DNA from 4 places in the Kosakonia sacchari SP1 genome. Region 1 is predicted to be linked to each of the others. Evidence: predicted binding sites of a transcription regulator. Region 1 holds the regulator's gene; each other region holds the start of a gene.
What was found. Region 1 encodes PhoB, which activates phosphate uptake and scavenging genes when phosphate is short. Its sites were predicted from a motif close to CTGTCATAAAACTGNCNNAT; they were not measured.
Positions count from the first base shown of each region.

Region 2: phnC (phosphonate ABC transporter ATP-binding protein) is a predicted target of PhoB. The motif match lies at 3,241-3,260, and genes of this name have one in related genera.
Region 3: uvrB (excinuclease ABC subunit UvrB) is a predicted target of PhoB. The motif match lies at 2,278-2,297, and genes of this name have one in related genera.
Region 4: C813_RS38615 (phosphoethanolamine transferase) is a predicted target of PhoB. The motif match lies at 4,387-4,406, and genes of this name have one in related genera.

Region 1 covers NZ_CP007215.2:3,784,240-3,792,118, forward strand. The annotation lists gene brnQ (branched-chain amino acid transporter carrier protein BrnQ) at 1-130, opposite strand, end outside; gene phoR (phosphate regulon sensor histidine kinase PhoR) at 536-1,834, opposite strand; gene phoB (phosphate response regulator transcription factor PhoB) at 1,856-2,545, opposite strand; gene sbcD (exonuclease subunit SbcD) at 2,744-3,946, shown strand; gene sbcC (exonuclease subunit SbcC) at 3,943-7,083, shown strand; gene mak (fructokinase) at 7,115-7,879, opposite strand, start outside.
Region 2 covers NZ_CP007215.2:1,136,993-1,144,871, forward strand. The annotation lists gene phnE (phosphonate ABC transporter, permease protein PhnE) at 1-423, opposite strand, end outside; partial or broken gene phnE (phosphonate ABC transporter, permease protein PhnE) at 425-1,291, opposite strand; gene phnD (phosphonate ABC transporter substrate-binding protein) at 1,374-2,315, opposite strand; gene phnC (phosphonate ABC transporter ATP-binding protein) at 2,351-3,193, opposite strand; gene C813_RS28425 (DUF3592 domain-containing protein) at 3,425-3,796, shown strand; gene C813_RS28430 (ABC transporter substrate-binding protein) at 4,101-5,189, shown strand; gene C813_RS28435 (ABC transporter permease) at 5,277-7,046, shown strand; gene C813_RS28440 (ABC transporter ATP-binding protein) at 7,039-7,879, shown strand, end outside.
Region 3 covers NZ_CP007215.2:3,345,285-3,353,163, forward strand. The annotation lists gene uvrB (excinuclease ABC subunit UvrB) at 25-2,046, opposite strand; gene C813_RS38825 (ABC transporter ATP-binding protein) at 2,799-3,521, shown strand; gene bioD (dethiobiotin synthase) at 3,463-4,185, opposite strand; gene bioC (malonyl-ACP O-methyltransferase BioC) at 4,178-4,927, opposite strand; gene bioF (8-amino-7-oxononanoate synthase) at 4,914-6,068, opposite strand; gene bioB (biotin synthase BioB) at 6,065-7,105, opposite strand; gene bioA (adenosylmethionine--8-amino-7-oxononanoate transaminase) at 7,192-7,879, shown strand, end outside.
Region 4 covers NZ_CP007215.2:3,299,613-3,307,491, reverse strand. The annotation lists gene dps (DNA starvation/stationary phase protection protein Dps) at 157-660, opposite strand; gene rhtA (threonine/homoserine exporter RhtA) at 959-1,846, opposite strand; gene ompX (outer membrane protein OmpX) at 2,210-2,722, shown strand; gene C813_RS38615 (phosphoethanolamine transferase) at 2,791-4,380, opposite strand; gene mntS (manganase accumulation protein MntS) at 4,662-4,793, opposite strand; gene mntR (manganese-binding transcriptional regulator MntR) at 4,982-5,452, shown strand; gene C813_RS38600 (anion transporter) at 5,449-6,558, shown strand; gene C813_RS38595 (HlyD family secretion protein) at 6,660-7,757, shown strand; gene C813_RS38590 (DHA2 family efflux MFS transporter permease subunit) at 7,754-7,879, shown strand, end outside.

The DNA of each region.
Region 1 (7,879 bases):
CCGTCCAGACGTGTTCACCCGCCTGTAAGCCGACCATCGGAGGAAAAATGATGTTACCTGCGCCTACGAAGAGGGCAAAGGTCATAAAGCCCAGAGCAACAATGTCTCGTGGTTTTAAGTGATGGGTCATAAGTTTTACTGCCTGTGGATGTGGTGTCGTAAAGTGATGAATTATTGGCCTTTCCCGACCGAACAATAAAACGCCAATTGCGTGAAAAATCAGCGGGAAATGCTTTATGTACAACGTGGCGAAGAATAGTTTTTCGATTTACCACGTAAACACAGTCGGTCTGACAATGTACGGGCGCAATTTAAACGCTTATAACGTTTAAAGGCAAGGTGGGATCGCAAAACCAGATGGTTATGCTGCATTGCAAAAAACAAGCAGTCAAATACTCCATTTATAAGAAAAACACATGGCTGATCATGCGAACAAAAAAGCAGCAGACGTACAAAATACGTTTCAGCTGTGGTAGACGGTGCGGGAAAGCGGCCTGTTTTCGCAGGCCGCTGGAAAGATATGCTGACAGAGCCTTCAGGAAGCGGCTTTTTTGGCAACCAGACGTTCCGGCAGGACAAAGCTAAAGCGGGTACGCTTGCCCGGTTCGCTGACGATATCAAGGCGGCTTTCGTGGTGATTCACCGCGTGTTTGACAATCGCTAACCCAAGACCGCTGCCGCCGGTTTGCCGCGAGCGGGCTTTATCCACCCGGTAGAAACGTTCGGTCAGGCGCGGAATATGTTCTGCGGCAATGCCCGGTCCGTTATCTTCCACGCTAAATTCCGCGCCCTGCGGTACATGCTGCCAGCGCACAATAACGTGCGTGCCTGCAGGCGTGTGGTTGACGGCGTTATAGACCAGATTCGAGATTGCGCTACGCAGTTGCTCCTCATTACCAAGCACTTTGAGCGCGTTATCCACTTCAAAACTGAAAGTGTGCTTTTGTTGACTGAGGGTTTGCGCTTCCCGTTCGACAACCCGCAACATCATCGGCACATCAATGGTTTCGTTAGGCGGTAGCGTCGGCGCAGCTTCAATTTTCGACAGCGTGAGTAACTGGCGGACCAACCCTTCCATCCGCGACGTTTGTTCACGCATAGTGTGCAGCGCTTTTTCGCGCGGCGCCCCTTCCAGTGTTTGCTCCTGCATCATTTCCAGGTAGCCCTGCAAAACCGTTAACGGCGTGCGCAGTTCATGACTAACGTTGGCAAAAAAGTTACGCCGCGCACCTTCCAGCTGGTGCATTTGCGTCACATCACGCGCCACCATTAGCAGTTGTTGCTCGCTGTAGGGCATGACGCGGATCTCAAGATGCCGCCCATTATTGAGCACCAGATGCAGAGGTCGGCCAAACTCCTGATTCCTGATGTATTTCGTAAATTCTGGGTAGCGCAGCAAGTTAAGGATATTCTGGCCGTTGTCGTCCGGCCAGCGCAGCCCCAGCATCTGCTGTGCAAGACCGTTACACCAGAAAATCGCCCCCTCTTCGGTGGTGAGGATCACCGCATCCGGCAGCGATTCCGCACCGCTGCGAAAGCGTTTGATCAAATTTCCCAGTTCGCGGCGGCGCTTTTTGTTACGCATCTGCATCTGGTGTAGCCCGTAAAGTAGCGGCTCCCAGCTTCCCGTGCCCGGCGGCGGCGTCATGCTTTTATCGACCCACAACCACCAGGAAAGGCGCAGTAAATTCCAGAAATGCCAGATCAGCAACCCGGTTACCGCGGCGAACAAAAACCAGGGCAGGTAACCGAAAATCGCGCCGAGAATAAAGGCGGGGATACAACAAAGGAGGAGCTCCAGCACCAGCCTTTTCCATGACAGCCGTTCCAGCACGCGTCACACTCCTGTCAAATTTCAGAAACGGGTCGAAAAACGATATCCCGTGCCGCGCACTGTTTGCACCATACGATCGTGGCCGCTGTGTTCCAGCGCTTTGCGCAGACGGCGAATATGCACGTCCACGGTTCTGTCTTCAACGTAAACATTGGTTCCCCATACGTGGTTCAGCAGTTGTTCGCGGCTATAAACACGTTCGGGGTGCGTCATAAAGAAATGTAAGAGTTTAAACTCTGTCGGTCCCATATCCAGCGGATTCTCACCGGTCATTACGCGATGTGAGGAAGGATCGAGGCTCAGCCCCTGCATTTCAATCACCTCTTCCACCGCCATCGGTGAAATACGGCGCATCACGGCTTTAATGCGCGCGACCAGCTCTTTCGGTGAAAATGGCTTGGTAATGTAATCGTCCGCCCCCGTTTCCAGACCGCGAACGCGATCCTCTTCCTCCCCGCGCGCGGTCAGCATCATCACCGGAATATCACGGGTCATCGCTTCGCGTTTAAGATGTTTAATAAACTGAATGCCAGAACCGCCAGGCAGCATCCAGTCCAGTAAAACCAGGTCGGGCCAGGGTTCGTTAAGTTGGTTCACCGCGCTGTCATAATCTTCAGCTTCCACCGGTTGAAAACCATTTTGCTCGAGCACGAAGCACACCATTTCACGGATCGGTGCTTCATCTTCTACGACCAGAATTCGTCTCGCCATAATTCGCCCTGTTTTAATTAAGTCGTCAGTATAGGTAGCGGCGCCATTATGCGTCAGTTTTATGACAGATTTATGAATAAGATGACCGCTATATGACCCGCGCGGTGGCTGTGTGACAGCGCAAATTTGCGTTCGGTTATGTCCCTCATCTGCTTAATGTTTATAATCTGCTTTACGCTTTTTCGCCACGGAACCGCTATGCGCATCATTCACACTTCAGACTGGCATCTGGGTCAAAACTTCTACAGTAAAAACCGCGCCGCCGAACATGACGCTTTTCTCGACTGGCTGCTCGCCGCCGCCGAAACGCATCAGGTGGATGCCATTATTGTCGCAGGCGATATTTTCGACACTGGTTCCCCGCCCAGCTATGCCCGCGAGCTTTATAACCGCTTTGTGGTCAAACTCCAGCAAACGGGCTGCCAGCTTATCGTGCTGGCGGGAAACCACGATTCCGTGGCCACACTAAACGAATCAAAAGAGATCCTCGCCTACCTGAAAACCACCGTGGTAGCCAGTGCAGGCGCCCAGCCGTTCCTGCTAGAGCGCCGCGATGGCGAACCCGGTGCGGTATTTTGTCCGGTGCCATTTTTACGCCCGCGCGACATTACCGTTAGCCAGGCAGGGCTTTCCGGACAACAAAAACATCAACATTTGCTGGCGGCGATCACCGATTACTATCAACAGCAATTTACTAAAGCCTGTGAACTGCGCGGTGACAAACCACTGCCGATTATCGCCAGCGGCCATTTAACCACGGTGGGTGCCAGTAAAAGTGACGCGGTACGTGATATTTATATCGGCACGTTAGACGCCTTCCCTGCACAAAATTTTCCGCCGGTGGATTACCTCGCGCTCGGCCACATTCATCGGGCGCAGAAGATTGGCGGCCAGGAGCATATCCGCTACTGCGGCTCGCCCATTGCGTTGAGTTTTGATGAAACCGGGAAAAACAAAAGCGTCAATCTGGTGACATTCGCCGAAGGTAAGCTCGCCGATGTCACGGCGCTGGCGGTGCCGGCAACCCAACCGTTAGCGGTGATCAAAGGCGATTTTGTTGAAATCTGCCGTCAGTTAGAACAGTGGCGCAATGCCCCCGCAGAGCCCCCCGTATGGCTGGATATTGAAATCGAAAGTCATGAATATCTGGCGGATATGCAGCGCAAAATCCAGCAGGTGACAGAAGATTTGCCAGTCGAAGTGCTGCTGGTGCGCCGCAGCCGCGAACAGCGCGAACGAATTCTTTCCGGCGAGTTACGCGAAACCTTAAACGAATTAAAAGTCGAAGAGGTCTTCGCCCGCCGCCTTGCGCTGGCAGAACTCGACGACACACAAAATGCGCGGTTACACACGCTGTTTAGCGAAGCGCGCCAGGCGCTGGATGAGGAGAATGAGGCATGAAAATCCTGAGCCTGCGGCTAAAAAACCTGAACTCGCTTAAAGGCGAGTGGAAAATAGACTTCACCGAAGAGCCGTTCGCAAGCAACGGTCTGTTCGCCATTACCGGCGCGACCGGTGCGGGGAAAACCACGCTGCTCGACGCCATCTGCCTGGCGCTGTACCACGAAACACCGCGCCTTAGCACCCTTTCACAATCGCAAAACGATTTAATGACCCGCGATACAGCTGACTGCCTTGCCGAAGTGGAGTTTGAAGTGAAAGGCGTCGCCTACCGCGCGTTCTGGAGCCAGAGCCGCGCCCGCGGGCTGCCGGATGGAAACTTGCAAGCCCCGCGCGTTGAGCTGGCGGCCTGCGCCGATGGCAAAATCCTTGCCGATAAAGTGAAAGATAAGCTTGATCTTACCGCCTCACTGACCGGGCTGGATTATGGCCGCTTTACCCGTTCCATGCTGCTGTCGCAGGGGCAGTTCGCCGCCTTCCTCAATGCGAAACCGCGTGAACGCGCAGAGCTGCTCGAAGAGCTGACCGGCACCGAGATTTACGGCCAGATTTCCGCCATGGTGTTTGAAAAACACAAAGCGGCGAAAACCCGGCTTGAGCAGTTGCAGGCGCAGGCAAAAGGCGTGGAACTGCTTAGTGATGAGCAGCGCCAGCAGCTTGCGCAACGTTTGCAGGCGCTTACTGACGAAGAGCAACGTTTGCTGGCAGGGCAGCGCGACATACAGGCGCAGGCCAACTGGTTGAACCGCGACGCAGAGTTACGCGCCGCGCGCGGACGCGCGCAGGCCGCACTGGTACAGGCTCAGCAGGCGCTGGCCGGTGCTCAGCCTCAGATAGCGGCGCTGGAACGCGCGCAACCGGCGCTGCAATTGCGCCCGCTATGGGATCGGCTTGAGGAGCAGCGTAAAGCGCTGGTTCGCACCCGTGCGCAGAGCGAAGAAGTAAATACTCGCTTACATGCCAGCCTGTTACAGCGTGCGCGCATTCGCGTTAGCGCCCAGCAGCAGCATGCAACATTGCGGGAAACGCAGAAAACGCTGGAAAGCTGGCTTGCTGAGAACGCCCGTTTTGAGCGCTGGCAGAACGAATTAACCGGCTGGCGCGTGTTGTTCAACCAGCTGGAAGAAGAGAAAAAACAGTGGCTCGGCCTGCAACAGCGTGTGCAGACTCACGAGGCGAAACTGCGCACCTTGCCTGAATCGACACTGGCAATGAGCGCGGAAGAGACGGCGGCGGCAATGGCGTTGTGCGCGCAAAACCGCCCGCTACGCCAGCAACTTACCGCCCTGCATGCCCGTTTTGCTCCGCTGCGCAAACAGCTGGCGCAGCGCCAGCAGAGCTTGCTTGATTTACGCGCCGAGCAGGAAAAGATCGGTGTTGAACTGGCGCGTAAACGCGAGCTGTACAAAGAGAAAAACCAGCTGCTGACGGAAGTCACGACCATTTGCGAGCTGGAAAACCGCATCAAAGATCTGGAAAGCGAGCGCGCGCGTCTGCAACCGGGTCACCCTTGCCCGCTGTGTGGCGCAACCGAACATCCGGCGATTGCGCATTATCAAACTCTTGAGCCAGGCGTCAATCAGGCACGGCGCAGCGCGCTGGATCTGGAAGTGCGCCAGGTCAAAGAGGATGGCGTCGCACTTGGCGAGCGGCTGAAAGGGTTGGCTGAACGCTACGAAAAAGATGAGCGCGAAGTGAAAAACCTACAACAAGAGGAGCAAAACTGGTTGCAGGAGTGGGCAAAAGCCTGTGCCGCGCTCAGCGTCACGCTGGAGCCGCATCGCGAGCTTACCAGTTGGCAAAGCGCGCAGGATGCTTATGAACATCAGCTTTATTTGCTGAACCAGCGCCAGACACTGCAGTTGCAAATCCGCGAACTTCATCAACAAAGCGAGCAGTATCAACAAGCTGTGGTTGCCCGCCGTGAAAAACTGGCGACCACGCTGCAACAACTGGATCTGGCCCTGCCGCCGGAAGGCGAAGAGGAGCTGTGGCTGGCGGCGCGCACGCAGGAAGCCGAACAGTGGCAATATCAGCAGCAACAGCTCAGTGCGCTGCACGAAAAGATGGCGCAACTCACGCCGATCCTCGACACACTACCGGAAAGCGACAGCGCCAACGACGGGCAGACAGCAGCGCTGGAAGGCTGGCGGAAAGTACACGATGCCTGTCTTGCGCTGCAAAGCCAGTGGCAAACCCTGCATCAGCAACTGGCGCAAGAGGAGCAAACCGCAGCCGCGCTGGAGCAACAATTTACCGATGCGCTGGGAAAAAGCGTTTTCACCGATCATCAGGCCTTTCTAGACGCCCTGCTCACCGAACCTGAACGCCAGCGCCTTGAGCAGTTACGTCAGAAGCTCGACAGCGAATGCCAGCAGAAACAGGCAGTAGCGAACAGCGCTGAACAGGCACTGAGCGCACACCAGGCACAGCCGCCTGCGGCACTCGCCCCGGATACCACGGTTGAAAGCATCGGCCTGGCGCTGGACTCGATGTCGCACCAGCTTCGGGAAAATACCACCCGCCAGGGGGAATGCCGTCAACAGTTGAAGCAGGATGAAGATAACCGTAAGCGCCAGCAAAATGTAATGCAGGAGATAGCGCATGCCAGCGTGTTGTATGACGACTGGGGCCATCTGAATGCGCTTATCGGCTCCAAAGAGGGAGATAAATTCCGCAAATTCGCCCAGGGTTTAACGCTGGATAACCTCGTCTGGCTGGCGAACAACCAGCTTAATCGCCTGCACGGACGTTATCTGCTGAAACGCAAGGAGAGCGATGCCCTGGAACTGGAGGTAGTCGACACCTGGCAAGCGGATGCGGTACGCGATACACGCACCCTTTCCGGCGGCGAGAGTTTCCTGGTCAGTCTGGCGCTGGCACTGGCGCTCTCCGATCTGGTGAGTCATAAAACCCGCATCGATTCACTGTTCCTCGATGAAGGCTTCGGCACGCTGGACAGCGAAACGCTGGACACGGCGCTGGATGCTCTTGACGCGCTGAACGCCAGCGGCAAAACCATCGGCGTGATTAGCCATGTGGAAGCAATGAAAGAGCGCATCCCGGTGCAGATCAAAGTGAAGAAAATTAACGGACTGGGCTACAGCAAGCTCGACGGGAAATTCGCGGTGAGTTAAAAATCAGGGCGCTTAACCGCGCCCTTGTTGTTTATTCGCCCTGCGGCCACAGCCAGGCCGCGCCGCGTACGCCACTGGAATCGCCGTGCAGCGCTTTGCGGATCGGCGTTTCGCACTCACCGCCAAATACCCAATTGCGCAGCAGCACCGGTACGGTCTGGTAAAGACGCTCGACGTTACTCATGCCGCCGCCCAGCACAATCACATCCGGGTCAAGAATGTTCACCACATGCGCCAGCGATTTCGCCAGCCGCAGCTCGTAGCGGCTAATCGCCAGTTCCGCCACCGCATCCTGTTCGTTGACCAGACGCATGATCTCATTGCCCCTGAGCGCCTTGCCGCTAAGCCGCTGATAATCCGTGGCAAAGCCGGTGCCGGAAATAAAGGTTTCAATACAGCCCTGCTTGCCGCAATAACAGGGAACTTCGCTGCGATAGCGCAGCTCGTCCTCATCCATCCACGGCAACGGATTGTGCCCCCACTCGCCTGCGGTGCCGTTACCGCCGATGTGCGCATGCCCGTTAAGCGCCACACCGGAGCCGCAGCCGGTGCCAATAATCACCGCAAACACCGTTTGCGCACCGGCTGCCGCGCCGTCCACCGCCTCGGAAACCGCCAGGCAGTTGGCATCGTTTGCCAGCCTCACTTCGCGATTTAACCGCTGGCTCAAATCCTTATCGAACGGTTTACCGTTCAACCAGGTTGAATTGGCATTTTTCACCACACCGGTGTAGGGCGAAATCGAACCGGGAATGCCCATGCCCACCGTGCCGCGCTGCCCGGTCGCTTTTTCCGT
Region 2 (7,879 bases), 2.3 Mb from region 1:
ATCAATGCCGCGCAGCATATCGAACAGGCGGCGCACGAAAAAGGCGATAACGCCCGCAAGGCCGCCTTTCATGATGTTGCGCGCGGCAAAAAACGACAACAACAGCGCGAATAGTGTGGCGGTCGTTGTGCCGGCAAAGACAATCGCCAGCGTAATGCCAATCTGCGTGAAGTAGTAGCCAAACGGCCAGTTGAGAAAATCGTGCCAGACGAACATGCGCAAAATATAGCGGCCGATCTGCTGCATGCCGGTCAGCGCCTGTTCAGCAGGAATGCCGAACTGCATAAAGAACCACACGTAATAGAGCAGCACAGCAAGGGCGATAAGCCCGAGGCGGCGCAGATAACGCCCCTGCGCCTGGAACAGTTTTCGGTTTAATTTGCGGCTCAATTCCACATTCGGTACGGCTTGCCAATTGGTCACTTTTTCCCTCCAGCACCCACTGGCGCAAGCGGCCAGAGAGCGTATCAAGCAAGAAAACGACGATAATAATCAGCAGCAGCGTGATGCTGACCTGATCGTAACGGTCGAGTTTGATGTTGGTCATCAGCTCCTGGCCGATGCCGCCTGCGCCAACCAGCCCAAGAATGGTCGAGGAGCGAAAGTTAATTTCAAGGCGCATAAAGCCATAAGAGAGAAAAATCGGTTTCACCTGCGGCCACAACGCGAAGCGAATGCGTTGCAGATGTGTCGCACCGCAGGAGGCCAGCCCGCGTACTGGTCTGTCATGCGTGCTCTCGACCGCTTCATAAAACAGCTTGGTCAAGCTGCCAACGGTGTGCAGCGCCAGCGCCAGAAAACCAGGGATCGCCCCGATACCAAACGCCATCACGAAGATCACCGCCCACGCCAGCTCCGGCATGGTGCGCAAAAAGGCGACCAGCGTACGCACGGCAAAGCGTACCGGCGGCGGAGACCAGGTGTTGCCCGCCGCCAGAAAGGCCAGCACGATAGTGATAGCGAATGAGACCAGTGTTGCGGCCAGCGCCAGTTGTAGGGTTTCCCAGATCAGCGGGAGCTGGATCGGCAAGCGGTAACCCCAGTACGCCAGCGAGCCTTTGGTGTGGCTGTCGGCAAACAGCACTGGCCAGTGCAGCGTTGGCACCGTTTCCAGCATGTAATCCATAAAGTTCGGCAGCGAATGCCAGATGGTGGCGAGATTGAATTCTGCTGCGTTACCGGCGGCGAAATAGAGCGCCAGCAGCACCAGCGACCAGGCGACGGTGTCGCGTTTCTGGCGCATTCTGATTTGCTGATAGTAGTGCTCGAACTGCGTATTCGACATGTTCATGCGTAGCGGGAGATCCTGTATGACCAGCGAATAAAAGCCCCTGGTTTTTACGCAGGGGCCGGAGAATCGATGCGGCGAAGGATTAACGTGCGCTAACCAGTTCGCGTTTCATTTCGATAATCTGTTTAAAGTCATCCACGCTGCCGGGACCGATATGCTGCGTACCGCCCATCGCTTTCACGAAGCAGGCGTGGTTATCGGTATCCAGTTTTTTAACCGCAGTAATCACTTTGGCTTTGAAATCCGCCGGCAGGCTGTTGCTCACCAGAATCGGGCCGTTCGGGATCAGCGGCGATTCCCAGATGATGCGGATCTCTTTCATCAGATTCGGGTGATCCATGCGGATCAGTCGGTTAAACGCCCCGACGCTGTAGCCGGTGTTGTAATCACCCACCATTGAAGTCCAGGTCACTGCGCCAGCGAACTGGCCGTTCAGCACGCCGAGGATGTCCTGCTCGTGACCACCGGAGAAGGTGACGCTGGAGAAGTAGTTGTTGTATTTATTGTCCGCGTTACCGCCAAACTTCTGTTTGAAGGCGTAGTTCGGGATCAGGTAACCGGAAGTGGAGTCCGGATCGGCGAAGCCAAACGCTTTGCCTTTCAGATCTTCCAGTTTTTTGTACGGGCTGTCGGCTTTCACAATCACCACCGAGTGGTAACCGCGCGACTTGTCTTTGTCGTCCACCGCGATACCGACGATATCCACGGCTTTCGGGTTATTGATATACACAGATGCGTAAGAAGAGGGCGACATGCTCAGCACCACATCGACTTTTCCGCCCAACAGACCCTGAATAACACCCGAATAGTCAGACGAGTTGCGCAGCTTGGTGTCCACGCTGAGTTCTTTATCCAGAAACTCTTTCACGCACTGGTTATCACCAATTTGTTGGGTTGCGTTCTGGCCGCCCAAAATCCCCAGATTTAATTCCTTCGGCTGCTCAGCGGCAGCCGCCTGCCATGCCAGCAGAAGTCCTGTCATCAATGCCGATAAACGTAATGCGCCAGAAATATGCTTTTTCATTGTCATTGCCTGTGTCGTCTCATTGGAAGGAATAATTAATGCAATTGACTGATTTCATCGCCATACAGCACCTGCAGCACGTCTTGCGTTAACCGGGAGGGATGACCGTCAAAAATAATCCGTCCCTGGGAAACGCCAATAACGCGGGTGCAATACTCTTTCACCAGCTCCACGGAGTGCAGGTTCACCATCACGCTGATGCCTTGCTCGCTCACTTCGCGTAATACGCCCATGATGCGCTGGGTATTTTTCGGATCCAGCGAAGCGACAGGTTCGTCCGCCAGTAAAAGGGAGGGGTTTTGAATCAGCGCGCGGCAAATGGCGACACGCTGCATCTGCCCGCCGGAAAGCGTTTCTGCACGCTGCAAGGCATGCGGCAGCATATTCAGCCACTCCAGCAAGGCGATTGCTTTGGCACGGTCTTCATCGGTAAAGACTTTAAACAGGGATTTCAGCGTCGATGTCTGGCTCAGTCTGCCGAGCAGCACATTGGTCAGCACGTCGAGGCGCGGTACCAGGCAGAAGTCCTGAAAAATCATGCCGCACTGGCTGCGCCACTGATTAAGCGAGCGACCTTTCAGATGCGTGACATCGCGCGGTGTACCTACTTCCGGGAAACTTAAAATCTCGCCAGAAGTGGCGCTGTGCGTACCATTAAGCACATGCAGCAACGTGGATTTCCCTGCGCCGGAGCGTCCAATCACACCCACCATCTCACCGCTGTGCAGATCAAAACTGATGTCGTGCAGCACGGTCTGGTGCGTATTATAGGCTTTGCGTAAGTTCTTCACGCTCAGCACCTTTTGCTTCGGCACGGTGTTTAATTGATGCCGAGACGAAAAGTGGTCTTCAGAGATTTCTGCCAACGCGCTGTTCATAAGTCTTCCGGATTTTTCATTAAACTGGCGACCATTAAGAGCACGGGTGATGATCGTTTTATGACGAAAAAGCGAACAAATAATGAACGTGGATGTTTGGCTTAGGTGACGCAATTAGGCCGAAGGGGTGAGCTGCCGGTAACGCGGGAGGGATTTTTCGGTCAGGATACCGTGTCGCATCCCTGCCAAAAAGCGTTAAAGTAAGCCGACTTTTCATCAGGAGGAAACCGCATGGCAAATATCCTGCACGGTGTTGCCCTTTTATGCATCGCCATTGTGGTGATATTCCTTATCTACAAAGTAACGCGCTGGATCCGCCAGCTATTTATCGAAGCTCATGTGATGAAACACGGCATCGGTGCGAATGCCGATATTATTGCGCTTAAGCGCACCAACTGGATGGACAGGCGCTCTGTCTATTGTGAACTGGTGTTGCGCTTCAGAACTCGCGAGGGGCAGGTGGTGCAGGCGAGCGTGTTTCAGTTCCTGGATAGCCGTGAAATTGTGCGCTTTGCCGAGGGCAACGGCACGACCGTGAAATATTCGCCGCAAAATCCAAAGCATATTGTGCTGTATGATCGTCCGCTGATTTTAGGTGACTAATATCCCTGTTATCGATCGGATAAGCGTTATAAATAAAAATAGATATCGCCTGAGTTAATTCACTTTCGTCCTCACGTCGTCTTTTTAATACATCTTTATTATTCCGCGATGAAAACAGGAACAGATCTATCTGGCTGATCTGTAATGCTTTAACGCATCGATGTGCGTGATTCTGCAACCTCAGTAATTAAACCCCGCCAGCGTCACAAAACCTGGAAAAAACAAGCCACTGCGTTGCACCGGGTGAAATGCACGCTATATGTTAAATTTGTGTTTAAAAAAATGATACCAAAGGGGTTTGTTCATGGATAAGAAATTCACTGTTCTGGCCGTGGCACTGACGGCACTTTTTTCCGGCACCTCGCTGGCTGCCGTGCCTCAGGGTTACCCGGCGGATTACCAGAAAATCGTAGACGCCGGAACCAAAGAAGGCAAAGTCGTTATTTACTCCACCACCGATACCAAAGCCGCGGGCCCGCTGATTAAGGGGTTCGAGGCGCAATATCCGGGCATTAAAGTGGAATATAACGATATGAACAGTACCGAACTGTACAATCGTTATCTTAGCGAACAGGCTTCCGGCGGCGGCAGCGGCGACGTGGTATGGAGCTCCTCAATGGACACCGCGCTGAAACTGGCCACCGATTATGCCGCTGAATACGCGTCGCCCGAGCTGGATAAATTACCCAAGTGGGCGGTCTGGGAGAAAAAAGCCTACGGCACCACCTATGAACCGGTAGTCTTTATCTATAACAAACGGCTGATCCCGGCGGGCGACGTGCCGGATTCGCACACCGCGCTTGGCAAACTCATCGCCAGCCAGACTGACAAATTCAAAAGCAAAGTCACCACCTACGATATCGAAAAATCGGGGCTTGGCTTTATGCTCGCCGTGGAAGACAGCAAACACGACAAAGACTATTTCACCCATCTGGCGGACGTGGCGAAGGGCGGTTTAACGGTGCAATCCTCCACCGGCACCATGATGGAACGCGTCTCTTCCGGCGAAAATCTAATTGGCTACAACATCCTGGGTTCGTACGCCGAAGCCCGCGCGAAGGGTGATAACTCGCTCGGCATCTCCTATCCGAAAGATTACGTGCTGGTGCTGTCGCGCGTGTCGTTTATCAGCGCTGAAGCGGAGCACAGCAACGCCGCGAAATTGTGGTTTGACTATCTGCTGTCGGAAAAAGGGCAGAGCATTCTCGCCAGCCAGGCGGATATCCCCTCGCTGCGTAACGATATTGAAGGCAAAAACGACATCGACGGCTTGACCAAACAGTTGGGTGACGCGCTGAAGCCGATTGCGGTGGATGAGTCGCTGCTGGAGTATCTGGAGCCGAAAAAACGTCTGGAATTTATTAAACAATGGCGCGCTGCCGCCGCTAAATAATGCCCTGACTGGTTGTGCGCTGATTTGCGCACAACCCTTTTCTCAGCCAGCGGGTTGGCATGAGGTTCCTGACCAAAGGGATGATGTATGAATAGTGTGCGCAGAAAATGGCAGGGGTTGCCGCGCGGCGTCATTGTGTTAATTACCGCGCTGGTTATCTATATCCCACTGTTATTTATTGTGGTGCAGAGTTTTCTCTCGGCGCCCTTTTTTGTCCGTTCTAAGGAACTGAGTCTCGAAGCCTTCGAGTTTATCTTTACCGATCCGGATTTCTATCTGGCGCTGAAGTCCGGCTTTATCCTCGCTTTTGGCCTGGTGTTTATCGCGATTCCACTGGGCGGCATTCTGGCGTTTTTGATGGTGCGCACCGATTTACCCGGCCGCCGTTTTATTGAGCCGCTGATCTTGGTGCCCATCTTTGTCTCGCCGATGGTGCTTGGCTTTGGTTATGTGGTGGCGGCCGGACCGGTGGGCTTTTTCTCGCGCTGGGCGCAGGAGTTAATCGGCTTTGTGCCGTGGAATATCTACTCGATGTTCAGCATCGTGGTGATTGCCGGGCTCACACATGTTCCCCACGCTTATCTCTATATCTCCTCGGCGCTGCGCAGCGTCGGTTCGGACGTGGAAGAAGCCGCGCGCACCGTTGGCGCGTCGCCATTACAGGTGATGACCGCCGTCAGCCTGCCGATGGTGCGCCCGTCAATTTTGTACGCCTGCGTTCTGCTGTTCTTCCTTGGGCTGGAGGTGTTCGGCCTGATGCTGGTGCTGGGCGATCCGGAAGGCAACATGGTGCTGGCGACCTACCTGTATAAATTAACCAACAAATTGGGCACGCCCTCTTACCACCTGATGGCAGCAGTGGCGGTGGTGCTGATTTGTATCACTATTCCGCTGGTGATGCTGCAACGCCGCCTGATGCGCACCGCCAACCGTTTTGTCACCATGAAAGGCAAAGCCTCGCAGGCGCGGGCGCTGCCGCTGGGCAAATGGCGCTGGGTTGCCGGTGCGGTGGTGGTGGCGTGGCTGACGGTTACCATCGGTGTGCCGCTGATTGGCGTGGTGTTGCGGGCATTTATCTCCAACTGGGGCGTTGGCGTTTCGCTGTGGGATGAGGTGTCGCTCGATACTTTCCGCAATATCTGGCAGCAGCCCAACCTGCTGCGCGCCATCGTCAACTCAATGGCGATTGGCGTTTTTGGCGGCGCTCTGGCGGTGATCTGTTATCTGTTTGTCGGCATTGCCATGCACCGCAAGCAGGATAACGTGACGCGGTTTCTTGATTACAGCGTGCTGGTTCCCCGTGCCGTGCCGGGGCTGCTGGCCGGGCTGGCATTTTTGTGGGTGTTCCTGTTTTTACCGATGTGGCTCGATCAGTCGCTGAAAAACGGCTGGCTTTCCGGTTTGCCGGTGGCCGAGTGGCTGCGCGAAAATCTGATTGTCTGGCTGCGATCGCTGCGTAACACCATCTTCAGCGTCTGGCTGGCCTACACCGTGGTGTGGATGGCCTACGGCTTACGGCTTATCTCCTCCACGCTTTTGCAGGTCGGGCCGGAGCTGGAAGAAGCGGCGCGCAGCACGGGAGCGACGAGCGGACAAGTAACGCGCCACGTGACGGTGCCGCTGTCGCGTTACGGCCTGATTGGCTCCTGGCTACTGATGTTCCTGATTTTTGAGCGCGAATACTCAACCGGGGTTTATCTGCTCTCGCCCGGAACGGAAACCATCGGCTCAATGCTGGTGTCGCTGTGGGCGGCAGGGGCGATTGATATTGTCGCCGCGCTGTCGTTTATCAATATTCTGCTGGTGGTCATTGGTCTTGGTGTGGCCCTGCGCTTTGGAGTGAAATTACATGATTGAGCTGGCGGTAGAAAACCTGCATCTGACCTACGGTGACAACGCGGTGCTAAAAGGCGTCTCGATGGAGCTGAAACGCGGCGAAGTGGTGTCGCTGCTTGGCCCTTCCGGCAGCGGGAAAACCACGTTGCTGCGCGCTGTCGCCGGGCTGGAAAAACCCACCCAGGGGCGGATAACCATTGGTAATAACGTGGTGTACGACGGTACGCCGCGCAGTGAAGTTCCGGCTGAGGAACGCAACCTTGGGCTGGTGTTCCAGTCTTACGCCTTGTGGCCGCATAAAACGGTGTTTGAGAATGTCGCTTACCCGCTCAAACTGCGCAAAGTCGGCGCGGCGGAAATCAATACCCGCGTGCAAAGCGTGCTGGATCAGCTTGGGCTGGGCACGCTTGGCAAGCGTCACCCGCACCAGCTTTCCGGCGGCCAGCAGCAGCGCGTGGCGATTGGTCGGGCGCTGGTTTACAACCCGCCGGTGATTTTGCTTGATGAGCCGCTCTCGAATCTCGATGCCAAGCTGCGCGAAGAAGCGCGGGTTTTTTTGCGCGAACTGATTGTTAAGCTGGGGCTGTCGGCATTGATGGTCACGCACGATCAGAATGAAGCGATGGCGATTTCCGACCGGATTTTGCTGCTCAACAACGGAGTGATTGAGCAGCAAGGTACGCCGCAGGAGATGTACGCCACGCCGTCGACGCTGTTTACCGCCGAGTTTATGGGCAGCAACAACCGGCTGCACGGCAAGGTGAGCGAAGTTAGCAACGGCAGAGCGAGGATCGAAGGGGCGAACTGGGCGCTATGGGGCGTTGCCGGACCGGGCGTTCGCGCAGGCCAGGATT
Region 3 (7,879 bases), 440 kb from region 1:
TGCGGTCATATCACCGCGCTGATTTCAGGATGCGGCAATAAACAGATCGCGCAGCTGGTGCAACTGGTCGCGTACTTTCGCCGCCTCTTCGAACTCCAGGTTCTGCGCATGCTGCATCATCTGGCCTTCGAGTTCGTGGATTTTCTGCTGCAGCGCTTTTGGTGTGAGCGCCAGTTCAGCCGCTTCCACCTGAGCAGGTGTACGCGTTTTACCACGCCCTTTCGCGCGCGTCTTCGCTAGCCCTTCGCCAAGCGCCAGAATATCCACCACTTTCTTGTTCAGGCCCTGCGGGGTAATGCCGTGCTCTTCGTTATAGCGTTGCTGTTTCTCACGACGACGCTCGGTTTCGCCAATCGCTTTCGCCATCGACGGTGTGATCTTGTCGCCATACAGAATCGCTTTACCGTTGATGTTACGTGCCGCGCGGCCAATCGTCTGGATAAGTGAGCGTTCAGAACGCAAGAAGCCCTCTTTGTCGGCATCCAGAATCGCCACCAGCGAGACTTCCGGCATATCCAGCCCTTCACGCAGCAAGTTGATGCCGACCAGCACATCGAACTCGCCAAGGCGCAAATCGCGGATAATTTCCATACGTTCAACCGTGTCGATATCCGAGTGCAGATAACGCACCCGTTCGCCGTGCTCTTCCAGATACTCCGTGAGATCTTCCGCCATGCGTTTGGTCAGCGTCGTCACCAGCACACGTTCGTTAATGGCGGCGCGCTGGCGAATTTCAGAGAGCAAATCGTCCACCTGGGTCGCCACCGGGCGCACTTCAATCACCGGATCGAGCAGACCGGTCGGGCGCACCACCTGATCAATCACTTCGCTGCCCGATTTCTCCAGCTCGTAATTGCCCGGCGTTGCCGAAACATAAATTGACTGCGGTGCCAGCGCTTCAAACTCTTCAAATTTTAACGGTCGGTTATCCAGCGCCGACGGCAGACGGAAACCATACTCCACCAGCGTCTCTTTACGCGCGCGGTCACCACGATACATCCCGCCGATCTGCGGAATAGTCACGTGTGATTCGTCGATTACCAGCAGACCATCGGCGGGCAGGTAGTCGAACAGCGTCGGCGGCGGCTCGCCCGGCCCGCGCCCGGAAAGATAGCGCGAGTAGTTTTCAATCCCCGAGCAGTAGCCCAGCTCGTTCATCATTTCCAGGTCGAACTGGGTACGCTGGCTGAGCCGCTGCTCTTCCAGCAGTTTATTATTTTCCAGCAGCGACTTACGGCGTTCTGCCAGCTCAACTTTGATCTCTTCCATCGCCTGCACGATCCGCTCGCGCGGCGTCACGTAGTGCGTTTTCGGGTAGATGGTGAAGCGTTGAATGCCCGACTCAATATGACCGGTCAGAGGGTCGAACAACGACAGGCGCTCGACTTCTTCATCGAATAATTCGATACGCAGCGCCAGATCGTCAGATTCTGCCGGGAACACATCAATAACTTCGCCGCGTACGCGGAAAGTGCCGCGCTGGAATGCCTGATCGTTGCGGGTATATTGCAGCTCCGCCAGGCGGCGCAGGATCGCGCGTTGATCGATGATCATGCCCTTAGTCAGGTGCAGCATCATTTTCAGGTAGAGATCCGGATCGCCCAGACCGTAGATCGCGGAAACGGAGGCCACCACAATTACATCGCGACGCTCCAGCAGCGCCTTCGTCGCTGACAGACGCATCTGCTCAATATGTTCGTTCACCGAGGCATCTTTCTCAATGAAAGTGTCAGAGCTTGGTACATACGCTTCCGGCTGGTAGTAATCGTAGTAAGAGACAAAATACTCCACCGCGTTATCCGGGAAGAACTCTTTCATTTCACCATACAGCTGCGCGGCCAGCGTTTTGTTCGGTGCCAGCACCATTGTCGGGCGCTGGAGATCGGCAATCACATTGGCGACGGTGAAAGTCTTCCCTGAACCCGTCACCCCGAGCAGCGTCTGGTGCGCCAGGCCGTCTTCCAGACCTTCCTTGAGGCGGCGGATAGCTTCAGGCTGATCGCCGGAAGGACGAAAAGCGGAATTCAGTTTGAACGGTTTACTCATGAACGGCTACCTGATGAAGGAATGAGCGGGCAGGTAACACATTTTACTCACCCTGTTCACTTTTGCCAATAAATAACACTGGATGAAAAAACAGTAGCGAAACAGGCAATCTGTACTACTCCCCGTTAGGGCACCGCTTCTCCCCTCAAATTTCTGCGCGGACAAGATAAAACACTAACCCTTTCAGGTTATCCCCAAAATTTTTCCTCTTTTAACATTTGTCAAGCAAGCCTTTGAAAGTTTTGTGGCAGCGGGTGACACTTTTCTTACAGGCATTGCTTTTATATAACCAATTGATTATTAAAGTTAATATCAAAAAGACGTGTTTAACACCAATTCAGGCGCAACCCGCGTCCTCTCTCGCTTGCCGCATGTTTTCTAACTCTAATACACAAGGTTATCCACAGGAATAGTGGATAACTGCCGCCAGGCCGGATGCCTAGCCTTCCCGCCAAATCCCATTTTGTCCCAGGCGGGTGGCGCTAAAAATTTATTATCTTTTCTTTTTGATAATTATCGGCAAACGAAACGCAGGATCCGCATGAGATCATTCTCACAGATCCAGCGATTGCTGCACCACAACTCAACACTGCAAGCACTGGCAAAGTGCAGAATTTTTACCTGGCTTCTTCCCTCCTCACGTTTTAAAAGCCACTTTTCTCAGCGGCATCCGAAAAAAAAGCCTTTTTTATGTTCTGGCAAGCCTTTTGCAGAATCATCGTGGTCATCAGATCCGAAACAAGGAGCGGACAATGTTGAGCTTACGGGCAGTAAACCAGTATTACGGTAATCAGCATACATTGTGGAATGTCGACCTCGATTTATCCCCCGGGGTCTGCACATCAGTTATTGGGTTGCCAGGCATGGGCAAGACGACACTGGTGAATTGCATCACTGGCTATTTACCTATTGAAAGCGGCAGCATGATTTGGCAGGACGTGGGCGCACCGCCGCGCGATTTGCTCTCTTTGCAAGCTGAACACCGCAGCGCCATCGGCATCAGCTATGTGCCGCAGGACAGGCGGATTTTTTCGCAACTTACCATTGAGGAAAATCTGCACGTCGCGATGCGCGCCGGCAGTGAACCGGGCAGCGCAGTGCGGCGGGATATTTACGATTTGTTCCCCGAACTGTATGAGCTGCGCCAGGTACGTGGCGCGGAGTTGTCAGAGGATAATCAACAACAGTTAGCGATGGCGCGGGCGCTGGTTACGCACCCACGGCTGTTGATCCTCGATGAGCCAACGCGCGGTCTGGGGCAGGCTTTTATTCATAAACTTGGCAATTTGATCGTGCGGCTCAACCAGGAGTTTGGCATGACCATTCTGCTGGCTGAACAGCACTTGTCATTTATTCGCCGGGTCGCCGACCGTTTCTGCCTGCTGCACCGCGGGCGCAATGTCGCGCAGGGCGACGTTAAACTGCTTGATGATCCGCTGCTCTCAAAGTGGATGACACCGGAGTCAGGACACTGAGATCAAGATAATGACCCGTTTTTTCTTTTTCCGGTGCGTGGGCAAACCAGGGAATTTCGCCAATCAGCGGAGCCTGCATCACGCGCCGAAGCGTTGCCAGATACTCCGGGTGTCGTCTGCCTGGCTGCACCACATCGTTGGCAATCCAGCCCGCCAGCCGTAACCCCGCCTGGCGAACCGCTTGCGCGGTTAACATGGCATGGTTGATACAGCCAAGTTTTACGCCAACGACCAGAATCACCGGCAGCTGTTCCTGCACCACCCAATCGGCGAAAGTGAACGTCTCTGAAAGCGGCGTAAACCAGCCCCCTGCACCTTCAACCAGCAGCCACTCCGCTTGTACTTCCAGCGTGCGCAGCCCGGCGGACATTACCTGTGCGTCAATGGGCTCACCCACATCTGCACTCACAATATGCGGTGATGTGGGTTCTGCGAAGGTATACGGATTGACGGTCTTATACGCCATCGGCAGGCTGCTGTGGTGTTGCAGTGCCAGCGCATCGCTGTTGCGCAGCCCCTCTGCGGTCATCTCACTCCCGGAGGCCACCGGTTTATAACCCGCGCTGCGTAAACCACGCAGATTTGCCGCCTGCAAAAGCGCGCAACTGGCGACAGTTTTCCCGACTTCCGTATCCGTACCGGTCACAAAATAGCGTTCAATCACGGACGATCACTCCCCAAAAAAGATGGTATGTCAGCGGGCATTTGCCCTGCTGCTGCGGCCAGGCCAGCTGCAAGCGTTGCAGTTTGCCGCGTGTCAGCCCCTGCTGCCTGCCCACATGTAAATGTGTTGCGCCAATACCTTTTAGCGAACGCAGCGCGGCGGTCGCATCGTCAAAATGCAAGGTTATGGTCTCGACGCCACTACGCAGACGCCAGCCGTGCAAAGCCTGTTTGATGGTTGGCAAGGTTAAGAAACGGTTGGCGTGCGGATGGTCATCAATCGCGCGCCACGCTTCGTTCAGCTCCGGCAGTGAGGCCGCGACCAGTGTCGTAAAGGCAACACAACCGCCGGGTTGGGTGACGCGATACAACTCACCGACAGCCTGGCGCAAATCATCGCACCACTGCACCGCCAGGTTGCTCCAGACCAGTGAAAATTGCGCATCCGCCAGCGGCATGGCTTCAATATCGCCCCTGACATAGCGTTGCGCGCTGTGCTGACGGCGCGCTTCATCAAGCATATTCGCTGAGAGATCCAACGCCGTTACTTCGCCGCCCTGCCCGCGCCAGTAGCGGCTCATTGCGCCCGGCCCAGAACCAGCGTCCAGCACCTGACCAGGCGTGAGAGTACCCAACTTAGATAACAGCAAACTGGCGCTCCGGCGCTGCAATTCGTCGTGCTGCGCATAACTCTGTGCCGCGCGGCCAAAAGCAGCGGCGACCGCCTGTTTATTCACTGTCATGCAAGGCCTCCAGCAAACGGTCGATATCGTCGAACTGGTGCTCTGCGGTCAGCGTCAGGCGCAAACGTGCCGTACCCGGCGGTACGGTGGGCGGTCGAATCGCAGTCACCCAACAGCCGCGCTGACGCAAGCGTTCTGCCAGTCGCAGTGCGCGGTTATTTTCACCGACAATCAGCGGCTGGATTGCGCTGATGGAATCCGTCATCGTGACGGATGCGTGTGCCACGCTAGTGCGAAAATGGGTAATCAGCGCCGCCAGTTTTTCACGCCGCGCATGACCGTCGTCGCTACGAATAACCTGCAATGCCGCGCTCAGCGCCACGGCCTGCGCCGGCGGCATCGAGGTGCTGTAAATCAGATGGCGGGCAAATTGCAGCAGATAATCCGCCACCGTGTCACTGCACAACACCGCCGCACCGCTGACACCAAAACCTTTGCCGAAGGTCACCACCAGCACTTGCGGCTTGATGCTATGCAGATGACAACTGCCGCGCCCCTGCTCCCCCACCACGCCAATACCGTGTGCATCATCCACCATCAACCAGGCCTGCGCTTCCCGCGTGGCATTATCAATGGCCGCCAGTGGTGCGCTGTCGCCATCCATGCTGAATACGCCCTCGGTCACCACCAGTTGCTGTCCGGTAAGCGGTTTTGCCAGCATCGTGGTCAGTTGCCCGACATCGTTATGCGCGAAACGTCGCAGTTGCGCCGGGCTGTGGCTGGCGGCTTCCAGCAGCGAGGCGTGGCTTAATTTGTCGGCGACAATCCTGTCCTCTTTGCCCGTCAGCGCAGCAATCACCGCCTGATTAGCAGCGAAACCGGAGATAAACAGCAACGCGCGCGAGTAACCGAGCCAGTCGGCCAGTTCCTCCTCCAGCGCCTGGTGCGCGGTGGTGTAACCACTCACATGCCCGGAACCGCCGCTGCCCACGCCATAACGCTCCGCGCCCTGTTGCCAGGCGCGGATCACGGCGGGATGTTGGCTTAAACCGAGATAATCATTACTGGAGAAGTTGCAAAAGTGCTGCTCGCCAAGCGTGAGCCAGCGCCCCGCGCCTTGCGAGACGGCACGCCGTGTGCGCAGCGCATCTGCCGCGCGGCGCTCATCCAATGCGGCGTCTATACGCTGTTGCCAGCTCATACGGCTGCCGCGTTGTAATACTGGTCGGTATCGGCATGTAACAACTGTTGCTCAAGCTGCTGCTGTTGTTCGTTGTCGCCGTTCAGCACTGCCGTCTGCTGCGGGTTCAGGCCGAGCTTACGGAACAGTTGCAGATCTTTATCCTCTTCCGGATTCGGCGTGGTAAGCAGTTTGCAGCCGTAGAAAATGGAGTTCGCCCCGGCCATAAAACACATCGCCTGGGTCTGCTCGTTCATCTGCTCGCGTCCGGCAGAGAGACGCACATGCGAAGTCGGCATCATGATGCGCGCGACCGCGATGGTGCGGATAAAATCAAAGGCATCGACGTCCTCGTTATCCGCCAGCGGCGTCCCTTTTACTTTGACCAGCATATTGATCGGCACGCTTTCCGGCGGTGTTGGCAGGTTCGCCAGTTGCAATAACAGACCGGCGCGATCGTTGACCGTTTCGCCAAGACCAACAATGCCGCCGGAGCAAACTTTGATGCCCGCGTCGCGCACTTTATCGAGCGTGTCGAGGCGCTCCTGATAGGTGCGGGTGGTGATGATGTTGCCGTAAAACTCCGGCGAGGTATCGAGGTTGTGGTTGTAGTAATCGAGCCCGGCGGAAGCCAGCCGCTGCGCCTGGTTTTCATTAAGCGTGCCCAGCGTCATGCAGGCTTCCAGCCCCATCGCTTTCACCCCTTCAACCATTTTTTCGAGGTACGGCATATCGCGATCGTGCGGATTTTTCCACGCCGCGCCCATGCAAAAACGCGTCGATCCCGCGCGTTTCGCCTGGCGGGCGGACTCCAGCACCTGTTCAACTTCCATTAACCGTTCGGACTCCAGCCCGGTTTTATACCGCGCGCTCTGCGGGCAGTATTTGCAATCTTCCGGGCAGGCACCGGTTTTAATCGACAGCAAAGTGCTGACCTGAACCTGGCGCGGATCGAAATGTTGGCGATGGATCTGCTGTGCTTCAAACAGCAGTTCAAGGAGGGGTTTTTCAAACAGCGCAGTGACTTGCGACATTGTCCAGCGTGCGTGGTGAGCCATCGGGCGTCTCCAAAAGGTGTTGTTAAATCGTTATTCGGTGTAGACTCGTAAACCTAAAACTTTTTAATTTGGTTTACAAGTCGATTATGACCCTGGACGATCTCGCTTTTGACACGCGACATATCTGGCATCCTTACACCTCCATAACCTCCCCGCTGCCCGTTTACCCGGTGCAGTCCGCACAGGGTTGCGAGCTGATACTCAGCAGCGGCGAACACTTGATAGACGGCATGTCCTCCTGGTGGGCGGCAATCCACGGCTACGGGCATCCGGCGATTAACGCGGCGATGAAAGCGCAAATCGACGCGGTATCCCACGTGATGTTTGGCGGCATCACCCACCAGCCGGCGATTGACCTGTGCCGCAAGCTGGTCGCGATGACGCCAGAACCGCTGGAGTGCGTTTTTCTGGCCGACTCCGGTTCCGTGGCGGTGGAAGTGGCGATGAAGATGGCGCTGCAGTACTGGCAGGCGAAAGGTGAGCCGCGACAGCGTTTTCTTACCTTCCGTAACGGCTATCACGGCGACACGTTTGGCGCGATGTCGGTCTGCGATCCGGATAACTCCATGCACAGCCTGTGGAAAGGCTATTTACCGGAAAACCTGTTTGCCCCCGCGCCGCAAAGCCGCTTTGACGGCGAGTGGGACGAACGTGACATGGTGGCCTTCGCGCGTCTGATGGCAGCGCATCGCCATGAGATTGCGGCGGTGATTGTAGAGCCAGTCGTGCAGGGCGCGGGCGGCATGCGCTTCTATCATCCGGAATGGCTGAGGC
Region 4 (7,879 bases), 480 kb from region 1:
GCGCAGTTCGTGGGGTAAAAACAATCACTTGATAACAATTTTGTGATGAGATAATTACGAAGTGGTAACTTTGTGCGTGGGAGGGGAGAAAATGCGCACTGTAATAGTGCAAAACCCTGCGCGGGATGCGCAGGGCGTATAGGCAAAACTTATGGATTACTCAATGTTGGACTCAATGAACCATAAGAATTTGTCAAGGTCGCGGGAAGCGGCGGTAAAGATATCAGCGGTATCTTCGTCTTTCGCTTCGCCAATCGCTTTACGTACATCGTTGGCGACCACCGCGTAACGATCGGCCAGTTCTTTGAGATGATCCTGCACGCTATGAATATCCAGCGGATAGCTTTTCAGCGCGGTTTTGCTGTTAATCACCTGCGTGGTGCCCAGTGCGACACCGCCCAGCTGTACGGCGCGTTCTGCCATGGTATCAAGGTGGGTTACCAGCGCTGTACGGAAGCCATCCAGCATTTCATGTACGGCAATGAAGTTAGCACCGCGCATATTCCAGTGGGCCTGTTTAGTGATCAGCGACAGGTCAATAAACTGGATCACCTGGCGATTCAGCAGCTCAATGGTCGCTTTTTTATCGCTATCCGATACATCGTTACGGGTATAAAGCAGATTAGACGCTTTCGTTTTAACCAGTTTAGCGGTACTCATAATCTCATATCCTCTTGATGTTTGTGTCCCAGGAAATTACCGAAACTAAGTATAGCACCAGATTTTTGCTGCCAGTCTTGGCTGTGCCTATCAGTTCGATAGCGAATATAAAATATAGGAAAGAATTTCAGGATGACGCAACTAATCAAATGAAATGTAAGATAATTCTAATGACTTATTATTTCTAAAATGCGAATGATTCTATTTAATGCAGGATGCTGGGAAAAGTAAGAAATAATGTCTGCTATGTGGGGGGAATATTTGGCATAAGAAGCATCTCATGCCAAATAATAGTTATTTAGCCGATATCAATTTCTTTGACTGTCGCTTCCCGACGCAGCGTGAGTGTCGAGCCCATCGACGCGATAATAATCGCCGCCAACGCTAGCGCTTGCTGGAAGGTGAGCGTTTCACCGAGGAAGATCATGCCGGAAATTGCCGCCATCGCCGGTTCCATACTCATCAATGTGCCGAATGTACGAGTCGGTAAGCGCGTCAGGGCGATCATCTCCAGCGAGTAAGGCAGGGCGGTGGATAAAATCGCCACGGCGATCCCCAGCGGCAGAACAGACCAGTGCCACAGCACTTCGCCCGCCTGGAACGCGCCAAGCGGCACAAAAACTACCGCCGCAATTAATGAACCCAGCGCTACTGTTGCCGGGCCATGCTCTTCCCCGGCGCGCTGCCCGGAAAGGATATAGATTGCCCAGCACGCGCCGGCACCAAGGGCAAACGCCGCGCCAGTGAGATCGACATGTGAGACATTTTCGCCTAGCGGCAGCAGATACCAGAGGCCAAGTACCGCCAGGATCACCCAGATGAAATCCACCGGGCGGCGTGAGGCGAAAAGCGCCACCGCCAGCGGGCCGGTAAATTCCAGCGCCACCGCAACGCCGAGCGGTATCGTCTGGATCGATAAATAGAACATATAGTTCATGGCGCCGAGCGACAGGCCGTAAAACAGCAGCGGCAGGCGTTGTTCACGGGTAAAACGTAAACGCCAGGGCTTGAACACTACGACCAAAATAAGGGTGCCAAGTGCGAGACGCAGCGCGGTGACGCCGGGTGCGCCAACAATCGGAAACAGTGATTTCGCCAGCGACGCGCCTCCCTGAATGGACATCATCGCGACAAGCAATATTAATACCGGCAACCACACCGGCAATTTACGAGACTGCGCAGGCATCCTTTCTCCCGTCAATTTCTGTCAAATAAAGTAAAAGAGGCAGTCTACTTGAATTACCCCCGGCTGGTTGAGCGTTTGTTGAAAAAAAGTAACTGAAAAATCCGTAGAATAGCGCCACTCTGATGGTTAATTAACCTATCCAATTAAGAATTATCTGGATGAATGTGCCATTAAATGCGCAGCATAATGGTGTGTTGTGTGGGAAAACTGCTTTTTTTTGAAAGGGTTGGTCAGTAGCGGAAACTTTCTGTTACATCAAATGGCGCTTTAGACCCCAATTCCCGCAAAGAGTTTCTTAACTAATTTTGATATATTTAAATGCGTAGGACGTAGGATTTACTTGAAGCACATTTGAGGTGGATTATGAAAAAAATTGCATGTCTTTCAGCACTGGCCGCACTTCTGGCGGTTTCTGCAGGTTCCGCAGTAGCAGCAACTTCAACCGTAACTGGCGGCTATGCTCAGAGCGACGCTCAGGGTATTGCTAACAAAACTAACGGTTTCAACCTGAAATATCGCTACGAGCAGGACAACAACCCGCTGGGTGTTATCGGTTCCTTTACTTACACTGAAAAAGATCGCACCGAAAGCAGCGTTTATAACAAAGCGCAGTACTACGGCATCACCGCAGGTCCGGCTTACCGCATCAACGACTGGGCGAGCATCTACGGTGTTGTGGGTGTAGGTTACGGTAAATTCCAGCAGACTGTAGACACCGCTAAAGTGTCTGACACCAGCGACTACGGTTTCTCTTACGGTGCCGGTCTGCAGTTCAACCCGATGGAAAACGTTGCTCTGGACTTCTCCTACGAGCAGAGCCGTATCCGTAGCGTAGACGTTGGCACCTGGATTGCTGGCGTTGGTTACCGCTTCTAATCGCTTCGGCGATAATAAAAAATCCGCCCACTGGGCGGATTTTTTTTGCCTGCAATCTGCTTCAGAAATTACCGCGTACTACGCGTATCGAAGAGATCCGTGCCGAGATGGTTGTAGTCAACTTTCTGTAACTTAAAGTTGGTAATGTACGCTGGCCCGGCTTTTTGCTCGGACATAAAACGGTAAGGATTTTTAATCTGCTCTGCGCTGATCCCCGTCCACTGCGAAAAGAAGCTCAAAAAGTCGTTCGCTGAACGGCGCGCTTTAATTACCCGATGTTTAGTATCGTCGCTGGAAAGCACCATAAACGGCACCTGGAAGTCCTGTTGAAAAGTATCGGCATGTGCCAGGTACTGCACTTCTTTTCCGCGTTCTTTAATCGCCAGCCCGTGATCCGAGAAATAAACCATCGAGAAACTTTCGCCGGTATTGACCAGCTGCGAATACATTTTTCCCAGGAAATCATCGGTCTGCGTGATGGAATAGAGGTAGCAGGAGGTCTCTTTTGACTGTACAAACTCGTTGTATTTGCCGCCGGTGCGATCGCAGGCCTGCGGGTGCGAGCCCATCAAATGCAGCACAATCAGCTGCGGCTGGGTGCGTTTAGTGCTCAGCACCTGGTTAGTGAGTTTTAACAGATCCTCGTCGCGCGTATTCTTATCTGCTTCGAAGTCACCACGTTTCAAAAACTGCACTTCATCGGCACGCTTAGCGATACTGGCGATGGCTGTGTCGTATTCACCAATCTGTCCCTGATTAGAAAACCACCACGTCTGGAAACCGGCACGGTTAGCCAGCGTGACAAAATTATCCTGATACTGCGGTTGGTCTTCCACCACGCGATTTAACGTCAGCCCAAGGGATTTTTGTGTTGAACCGCTTGCGGAAATGTAATCCGTAAACAGCGTGCCGTTTACCTGGCTGGCAAACGGGGTATTGTTCCAGTGGCCGCCAAAGGCGCCCAGCGCGTCGCGACGTGCACTTTCGCCAATCACCACCACGTAAGTATGGTATTTCGGTTTCACCGCCAGCACAGTCCATGTGTCTTTCACACTGGCGAGCGCGGCCATATTTTTCTGTTCTTCTTTGACTACATAGTAGTTAAACGCCACGTCGCGCACGAAACGAAGCACCGGAACACCGGTATCAATGATCCTGAATTCGTAACCTTTGAAGTGGTTTTGCACCGGGCCAATAAAATAAGAAGCGATGCACACAATCGTGCCCAGCGTGTCCCATTTCAGCCATGGCGTGGAACGCACGATAATCCGACGGCGCAGCGAAATCACGCCCAGTGCAAAAATGAATACGCCAATAGCGTAGTGATACCACGGGAAGATAGTCAGAATTTCCGTCGACTCTTCCATATTGGTCGACAGCAGTGCCAGCAGCGTGTTGAAGTTCGGCGCGCCGTATGCCCGGCCAAAGGGGAAATAACAGGCGGCAACCAGCGAGATAATCCCGAGAACGGTTTTCTGCGCGCGAGGCGCATGACGCCAGAGGATCAGCAGCGCGCAGGTTAAAAGTACCGCATACATCACGCTAAATTCATAACCCAGAGCGAAGTTAATCAACATCGATTGTAAAAAGTAGAAACCCGTCCACGGGTTGAGCGTCTGGCTGCGAAAGGCAACGGATTCTTTAAGGATTAAGCTCATAGATTACTGTCATGAAAACGCCATGTGCTCACCCTGGCGTTAAGGGTCAAAACCTGCCGGACAGTGCGTGTGAAGAGGGGAGGGGGTCCGCATCTGCGAGCCGCAATTTGTGCAGGGCAGCGCAAAGATAGAGCGAGGCGCGTCGAAGGTCAACAGGGGCTAAGCGGTTGTTTTGAGAGAATGATTGCAAATCCAGCAAAAATACGCTGATTTTTAGACTAACTGTTCAGTATGACGGGGGATTGTGACAGAAAAATGAAGCGGCGTACCGCGACGCCGCATTAGTGAGAAGATTTGTCGGAGTCCTGCTGAGGTTTGCCGGTAATGATATCGGACAACATATTCAGCAGCATTAAACGGACTTTAAAGGGAGAGTGACTAAACACGCGCATACACCTCTTGAACTCATTCATCGTTACCTCCTGCCATTTTCAGGCCCTTCGTTCCATGAAGGGTGAACGCATTACATACAGATATAGCACAGGCTATGTTCTATAGCTATGGCTAAGACGTTAATTTTTTGTGCTGATTCACGGATGGTTTACAATGGCGCTTCTCTTATATGATGCTGCACAGGTGTCACACCTTCAGAGGAAGCACAATGAACCGTCGCGCAGGTAAGCAAACAATAAAAAAAGTGACGCTGGTAAATGTAGAAGAGCACGTTGAAGGCTTTCGTCAGGTGCGTGAAGCGCATCGTCGCGAGCTGATTGATGACTATGTTGAACTGATTTCGGATTTGATCCGCGAAGTGGGCGAAGCCCGCCAGGTGGATATGGCCGCCCGTCTTGGCGTTTCACAACCGACGGTTGCGAAAATGTTAAAAAGACTGGCGACAGTCGGCTTAATTGAACAGATCCCCTGGCGCGGCGTTTTTTTGACTGCGGAAGGTGAGAGGCTGGCGCAGGAGAGCCGCGAGCGTCATCAAATCGTAGAGAGCTTCCTGCTGGTGCTGGGCGTGAGTCCGGAGATTGCGCGCCGCGACGCCGAAGGTATGGAACATCACGTTAGCCAGGAGACGCTCGACTGTTTCCGTCGCTTTACTCTGCAACACGAGCAACCATCTGAATGACTATGCCCCTCATGCGCGCCCTGGCGCGCGACCGTTTCCTGCATCTGTTACTGATTATCGGTGTCATGCTGTGTTTTTTCGTCCCGTTTGCGCCCAAAACCTGGCCGGGTGCGATTGACTGGCACACCATTATTACCCTTAGCGGGTTGATGTTGCTGACCAAAGGCGTTGAGCTGAGCGGTTATTTTGATGTGATTGGGCGGCGTATGGTGCGCCGTTTTCATCATCAGCGTCGGCTGGCGATGTTTATGGTGCTGGCGGCGGCGCTCCTCTCCACGTTTCTCACCAATGATGTGGCGCTGTTCATTGTGGTGCCGCTGACCATCACGCTGAAGAAACTGTGCGAAATCCCGGTTAACCGGCTGATCATTTTTGAAGCGCTGGCGGTCAATGCCGGGTCGTTATTAACGCCTATCGGAAACCCACAAAACATTCTTATCTGGGGACGCTCTGGCCTCTCTTTCCCGGCTTTCATCTGGCAGATGGCGCCGCTGGCGCTGGCAATGATGGTTACGCTGTTGGTGGTGTGCTGGTTCTGTTTTCCGAAAAAGGCGCTTAACTATCACAGCGGTGTACAAACGCCGGACTGGCAACCCCGTTTGGTGTGGAGCTGCCTCGGTTTCTACGTAATCTTTATTACCGCGCTGGAGTTGAAACAGGAGCTGTGGGGGCTGGCAATTGTCGCCATCGGGTTCTTGCTGCTGGCGTGGCGGGTAGTGCTTAGCGTGGACTGGACGCTGTTGCTGGTCTTTATCGCCATGTTTATTGATGTCCACCTGCTGATTCAGTTGCCTGCGCTGCATTCGGTGTTGAACAGTGCCAGCCAGTTGTCACCTTCAGGGTTGTGGTTGACGGCCATTGGCCTGTCGCAATTTATCAGTAATGTGCCCGCGACCATTTTGCTACTCAATTATGTACCGCCGGATACGCTGCTGGCATGGGCGGTGAACGTTGGCGGCTTTGGTTTGCTGCCCGGTTCGCTGGCCAATCTTATCGCGCTGCGTATGGCAAACGATCGCCGCATCTGGTGGCGCTTTCATCTTTATTCCATGCCGATGCTGCTGTGGGCGGCGCTGGTGGGATACGGATTACTCTTATTCAGATAGTGCTGATTTGTCAGTTTATCCTGGCAAATGTATAGCAACCGCCTAACTTTAGTTAACGGCGCATCCCTGGCGCCGTTACCTGACAGGACTGTTGCGAAACTATGGCAGAAAACACAACGCATCCTGACGATGTTCAGGACGATAACAACCAAAATCCACGTAAACGCCCCGGAAAGAAGCCACTGATTATCCTCGCCATCGTTGTCGGCGTGATGGTGATTGTTGCGCTGGTGTGGTGGTTTTTAACCCGTAATGAAGAGACCACTGACGACGCTTTTACCGATGGCGACGCGGTGACGATTGCGCCGAAGGTGGCAGGTTATGTCACTGAGTTGCGGGTGAAAGATAACCAGCGCGTCAAGAAAGGGGATTTGCTGGTCACGATTGACCCGCGCGATGCCACCGCGCAGCGCGATCAGGCGCAAGCGCAACTGGGGCTGGCAATCGCACAGCTTCACCAGGCGCAGGCGCAACTGGACTTATCAAAAGTGCAGTATCCCGCACAGCGTGATGAAGCGCGCGCGCAGGTGCTGAAAGCAAAAGCCGATCTGGCAAACGCCGAAGCCGCTTATCGCCGTCAGCGTGGTGTCGATCCTCGCGCCACCACACAGCAAAATATCGATAGTGCTAATGCCCAGTTGCGTAGCGCGCAGGCACAACTTGCCAGCGCGCAGGCACAGCTGGAAGTCGCCGACCAGGTGCAGTTGCAAATCCGTCAGCAGGAAACCAATGTCGAAGCGCGCCAGCAGCAAGTGGCGCAGGCAAAAGCGCAGCTGGAAACCGCGAATCTGAATTTATCCTGGACGGAAGTGCGCGCCCCATTCGATGGCTTTATCACCAAACGCAATGTGCAAAACGGAACCTTGGTACAGGCAGGCACCGCGCTGTTTTCGCTGGTCTCACCAGACGTGTGGGTGGTGGCGAACTTTAAAGAGTCGCAGCTTGAGCGTATGCGTCCGGGGAATAAAGTCAGCGTCAAAGTGGATGCGTGGCCAGATCTGGAACTGGAAGGGCATATCGATAGTATCCAGCAGGGCAGCGGGTCGAAGTTCGCCGCGTTTCCTTCAGAAAATGCGACCGGCAACTTTGTCAAAATCGTCCAGCGCGTACCGGTGAAAATCGTTATCGATAAAGGTCTGGATCCCAACAAACCGTTGCCGTTAGGCCTTTCCGTTGAACCGAAGGTGACGCTGGAATGACAGATCACAGCCACGAGAACTGGAAACCCGCCAGTAACCCGTGGGCGGTGGCGTGGGTCGTCACCCTCGCGGTGTTTATGGAGATCCTCGATACCACGATTGTTAACGTGGCGCTGCCGCAC